Linked DNA regions of Thiohalobacter thiocyanaticus. The protein of the gene in region 1 interacts with the protein of each later gene in a pairwise test. Links are inferred from orthologs where the notes say so. Each region holds a gene or a part of one and is shown on either strand. Other genes may lie near its edges.

Region 1 (2,908 bases):
GATACATCCGTATTTTTGGGAGAGAGTAAACAGATGTCATCACTGTCGGCTGAACAGAAGAGCGAAATCGTCAAGGATTTCCAGCAGGCGCCGGAAGATACCGGTTCGCCCGAGGTGCAGGTTGCGCTGCTGTCCGCGCGCATCACCCACCTGCAGGACCACTTCTCCGCTCACAAGCAGGATCACCATTCCCGCCGCGGTCTGCTGCGCATGGTCAATCAGCGCCGCAAGCTGCTGGATTACCTCAAGCGCAAGGACACCAAGCGTTACCAGGACCTGATCAGTCGTCTGGGTCTGCGTCGCTGACCGTCCACTGGAACAACAGCGCGATACCAGCGAACAACCGCCAAAACAGGATCTGCCCGTGAGTTTAGTCAAAAAGAGCTTTCAGTTCGGTGAGCACAACGTAACCCTGGAGACCGGCGAGATCGCCCGCCAGGCCACCGGGGCCGTGATGGTCAACATGGACGAGACCGTGGTGCTGGTCACCGTGGTCGGCAACAAGAAGGCGATGGAAGGGCGCGACTTCTTCCCGCTGACGGTGGACTACCAGGAACGTACCTATTCGGCGGGCAAGATCCCGGGCGGTTTCTTCCGGCGCGAGGGCAGGCCGAGCGAGAACGAGACTCTGGTATCCCGCCTCATTGACCGCCCGATCCGTCCGCTCTTTCCCAAAGGTTTCACCAACGAAGTCCAGGTCGTCGCCACTGTTCTCTCCCTGAATCCCGAAGTCGACCCGGATATACCTTCCCTGATCGGCACCTCCGCCGCGCTCAGCATCTCCGGTCTGCCCTTCAACGGCCCCATCGGTGCCGCCCGGGTCGGCTACATCGACGGCAACTACGTACTCAACCCGACCCATAGCCAGCTGGAAGAGTCCCAACTCGACCTGGTGGTGGCCGGCACGGCCAATGCCGTGCTGATGGTCGAGTCCGAAGCCAGGGAGTTGTCCGAGGAGACCATGCTCGGGGCGGTCATGTACGGCCACGAACAGTTCCAGGCGGCCATCAACGCCATCAACGAGCTCAAGGCCGAGGCCGGCAAGCCGGTCTGGGAACTGACCGCGGCCGCTACCGATACCGACGTGGCCGATGCCGTGGCCGCCGCCGGCAGGGAGGCGCTGACCGAGGCCTACCAGATCGCCGAGAAAATGGATCGCTACGGCCGTCTGGATGCCGTGCGCGAGGAGATCGTCCAGAAGCTGTGCGGCGAGGGTGCCGATCCGGCCTTCGATGAGGCCGCCGTGCAGTCCGCCATCGAGAAGCTGGAAAAACGCATCGTACGTGATCGCATCCTGGCGGGTGAGAAGCGCATCGACGGCCGCGACACTAAGACTGTACGCCCGATCACCATCCGCACCGGCGTGCTGCCCCGCGTTCACGGCTCGGCCCTGTTCACCCGCGGCGAGACCCAGGCCCTGGTGGTCACTACCCTGGGCACGGCTCGCGACGCCCAGATCATCGACGCCATTCAGGGCGAGCGCCGTGAGCACTTCATGCTGCATTACAATTTTCCGCCTTACTGCGTGGGCGAGACCGGCCGCGTGGGCTCGCCCAAGCGCCGCGAGATCGGCCACGGCCGGCTGGCCAAGCGCGGCGTGGCCGCAGTGATGCCGCCCCAGGAAGGCTTCCCCTACAGCATCCGCGTGGTCTCCGAGATCACCGAATCCAACGGCTCCAGTTCCATGGCCAGCGTGTGCGGCAGCAGCCTGGCGATGATGGACGCCGGGGTGCCGATCAAGGCGCCGGTGGCGGGTGTGGCCATGGGCCTGATCAAGGAAGGTGACAACTATGCCGTGCTGACCGACATCATGGGCGACGAGGATCATCTCGGCGACATGGACTTCAAGGTGGCCGGCACCAGCGATGGCGTGACCGCGCTGCAGATGGACATCAAGATCGACGGCATCACACGCGAGATCATGGAGGTGGCGCTGGAACAGGCCCATCAGGGCCGGCTGCACATCCTGGGCGAGATGAACAAGGTCATCTCCGCGCCGCGCGAGGACATGTCCAAGTTCGCGCCGCGCTACATCACCATGAAGATCAATCCGGACAAGATCCGCGACGTGATCGGCAAGGGCGGTGCCACCATCCGCGCCATCACCGAGGAGACCGGCACCAGCGTCGACATCGACGACAATGGCAACGTGAAGATCGCCTCCATCGATGCCACCGCCGGTGAGGAAGCGCGCAAGCGCATCGAACAGCTGACCGCCGACGTCGAGGTGGGCAAGATCTACGAGGGCAAGGTGGTCAAGCTGATGGACTTCGGCGCATTCGTGACCATCCTGCCCGGCAAGGACGGCCTGGTGCACATCTCCCAGATCTGCGAGGAGCGCGTGCAGAACGTCAGCGACAAGCTGAGTGAGGGCGACGTGGTCAGGGTCAAGGTGCTGGAAGTGGACAAGCAGGGCCGCATCCGCCTGAGCATGAAGGCCGTCAACGAGTAATATAAGCGGGACTGCGTCATTGCGCAGCGCATGACAGCGCCGCGGCTATCTCCCAACGGTGTATTCGAAATATCGGAGTTGACGCGCTTTGTCTGAATGACGTCGGTAAGGCGATCGCTGTCTCAGGAAAGGGGGCCCTCAGGTCCCCTTTTTCTGTGTGAACCGGGGTAACAAAAATGCAGACTGATACCCATGTATTCCTGATCGGTATCCTGTGCGGCCTGATCTTTCTCGGGTTTTCCTGGGTGTTGAACCGGCGCTTGATGCGCGGCCCCTTTCGTATCGATGCACTGGAAGTCGGCTTGTATGCCGCTACCGTGTTTCTTGTTGCGGTAACTTGCGAAATTCTGGTTAATTCCGGTTATGAAGCCCTGGTTGGCCGCAAACTGTGGGAATACCGGATCCTCCCCCTGTATGACGGCGACATCTCCCTGCTGGCATTCATCATCTGGCCTG
Region 2 (2,846 bases), 1.0 Mb from region 1 along the record:
CAGGGGGGGCCGGTGAGGGCCGAGGAGCTATGGAGTTTGCTTTATCCGGTTAATCTAGCATGCCGTTCGGCGGCCGTCCAGCCTTTGCGGACGACCGCCGGCACGTTCAGATGTTGCTGTCGATGAAGGCCGTCAGCTGCGACTTGGAGACCGCGCCGACCTTGGTGGCCTCGACATTGCCGTCCTTGAACAGCATCAGCGTGGGGATGCCCCGGATGCCGTACTTGGGCGGCGTCTGCGGGTTCTCGTCGATGTTGAGCTTGGCGACCTTGATCTTGCCGGCGTACTCATCGGCGAGTTCGTCCAGGATCGGGGCGATCATCTTGCACGGGCCGCACCAGTCGGCCCAGTAGTCGACCAGGACCGGCTCGGAAGACTGCAGCACTTCCTGGTCGAAGGATGAATCTGTCACATACATGATGCGATCACTCACGGTTGTCGAACCTCCTGCTGTGCCTTGCCTGCATGCCAGAAAACCATTTCGGATCAGTGGAAGCGGACCGGGAACCCCCGGTTCTGGATGTGGAAGGCGCGGTGTGTTGTCGGATTTGCGGGATCTCGGGCCGCGCGTGCGGCGACCGGTCTGGATCGTGCCCGCCATTTCAGCGAAAAGCCCCGCGCATTGCAAGCCCCGGCGCCTGCCGTGCGGGCTGCTCGCCGCCGTTAAAATAGGTTATGCTAGGCCGTCATGACACAAGAAACTGAGAACACAACCCTTTTTTCCTCCCTGAACCTGTCGCCGGCAGTCCTGCAAGGTATTGAAGAGGCAGGTTTTACGAGTTGCACCCCGATCCAGGCCCGGGCTCTGCCGCCCCTGCTGGCCGGGCGCGACGTGGCCGGGCAGGCCCAGACCGGGACCGGCAAGACCGCCGCTTTTCTGGTGGCGGTGTTCGAACATCTGCTGCGGCATCCGCCGGCGGATGAACGTAGGCCGAACCAGGTCAGGGCACTGATCCTGGCGCCGACACGTGAGTTGGCGGTGCAGATCTACAATGACGCCGTCACACTCGGGAAACACACCGGGCTTACCTTCGCCGCCGTCTATGGCGGCACCGGCTACGAGGAACAGGCACAGCGCCTGCGCGAGGGGGTGGATGTGCTGATCGGCACGCCGGGACGCACCATCGATTACTTCAAGCAGCACCTGTTCGACCTGCGCCATGCCCAGGCCGTGGTGCTGGACGAGGCCGACCGCATGTTCGACCTCGGCTTCATCAAGGATGTGCGCTATCTGCTGCGCCGTTGCCCGCCCCCGGAGCAGCGCCTGGGACTGCTGTTCTCCGCCACCCTGTCCTGGCGGGTGACGGAACTGGCCTATGAGCACATGAACGATCCCGGGATCATCCGGGTCGAGCCCGAGCAGGTCACCGCTGAGAAGGTGCGCCAGGTGCTGTATCACACCGCCAACGCGGAGAAGATCCCGCTGCTGATCGGACTGCTCAAGCGGATGGACGCGCACCGCACCATCGTGTTCGTCAACACCAAGCACCAGGCCGAGCGGGTCTGGGGCTATCTGGAGGGCAACGGCATCAAGGCCGCCATCCTCTCCGGCGACGTGCCGCAGAACAAGCGCCTGCGGCTGCTGCAGCAGTTCCAGTCCGGCGAACTGCCGGTGATGGTCGGCACCGACGTGGCTGCGCGCGGGCTGCACATTCCGGATGTGAGCCATGTGATCAACTTCGACCTGCCGCAGGAGGCCGAGGATTATGTGCATCGCATCGGCCGCACGGCGCGGGCCGGGGCCGAGGGTGATGCCATCAGCTTCGCCTGCGAGAACTACGTCTATTCGCTGCCGGAGATAGAGGACTACATCGGCTACAAACTGCCGGTGGAGGCGGTCGACGAGTCCCTGCTCGGCGAGGTGCAGCCGCCGGTGCGGCGGGAGCGCCGCAAGCGCCCGCCCGGCGGTGGCGGGCGCGGCCGTGGCGGCGGCGGACGGCCGCACGGCGAAGGCGGTCGGCAACGGCAGGGCAGACGCGGCAGCGGACGCCGGCAGGACTGAATCCGGACAGAGACAGCGATGCATACCACCTGGCAAGACTGGCTGGCAACGCAGCAGGCCCGCACCGGCGCGCGCCTGCTGACCCTCGCGTTGGTCGTACTGGTAATCTATCAGTTGGCGCGCCTGACCTGGCAGCTGGTGCCGGCGCCGGACGTACCGCCCGCGCCGGCGACACCGGCAAACGTGGTTCCGTCCGCGCCGGCGGCCCCGGAGCGGGACCGGCCGTCGGCGGCGAACATTGCCGGCTGGCACCTGTTCGGCCAGGCCGATCCGGGCACAGGACCGGGAGTCGGCGGCGGCCGGGCCGCGCCCATCGATGCCCCCGAGACCCGCCTGAACCTGACCCTGCGCGGCCTGTTCGCCACCGAGGATCCCGAACGGGCCCGGGCCATCATCGCCGCACCCAATGGCGAGGAACGCAGCTACCGGGTCGAGGACGAACTGCCGGGCGGCGCCGAACTGAGCGCCATTTACGCCGATCGCATCATTCTGCAGCGCAACGGGCGCTACGAGACGCTGCGCCTGCCGCGCGAGTCGCTGGAGGGCGGCGCGGCAACCGGCGGGGGGCGCAGCGGCAATCTGAACCCGCGTGCCGGTGAGATCCTGGCCGAGTACCGCGGGATGCTGGAGACCAATCCGCGTGCGTTGGCTGACCTGATGCGGCCGGTGCCGGTCAGCGAGAACAACCGGTTCGTCGGATTCCGGTTGTATCCGGGCAACCGGCCGGAGTTGTTCCAGCAGCTGGGCCTGCGTCCCGGGGATCTGGTCACCCGGGTCAACGGTGTGGAACTGGACAGCGCGACCAGGGCCGCAGAGGTGCTGCAGCAGCTGCGCGACAGCCAGC

What was found. The genes of interacting proteins can lie anywhere in the genome.
Region 2: the proteins of pnp (region 1) and CFK21_RS03960 interact in binary tests that used the Escherichia coli proteins (3 or more experiments, as listed by UniProt). The link is inferred for Thiohalobacter thiocyanaticus from one-to-one orthologs.

The regions. Positions count from the first base shown.
Region 1 is NZ_AP018052.1:1,852,371-1,855,278, forward strand. What follows is about bases 2-2,908. They hold pnp (polyribonucleotide nucleotidyltransferase), read left to right. Parts: upstream 2-364; coding sequence 365-2,452; downstream 2,453-2,908. Other genes in these bases: rpsO (30S ribosomal protein S15), read left to right, coding at 34-306; CFK21_RS08550 (putative ABC transporter permease), read left to right, coding at 2,629-2,908. UniProt on the Escherichia coli protein: Involved in mRNA degradation. Catalyzes the phosphorolysis of single-stranded polyribonucleotides processively in the 3'- to 5'-direction. Also involved, along with RNase II, in tRNA processing.
Region 2 is NZ_AP018052.1:851,047-853,892, forward strand. What follows is about bases 1-2,845. They hold CFK21_RS03960 (DEAD/DEAH box helicase), read left to right. Parts: upstream 1-688; coding sequence 689-2,002; downstream 2,003-2,845. Other genes in these bases: trxA (thioredoxin TrxA), read right to left, coding at 107-433; gspC (type II secretion system protein GspC), read left to right, coding at 2,021-2,845. Outside these bases: more of gspC, read left to right, coding at 2,846-2,846.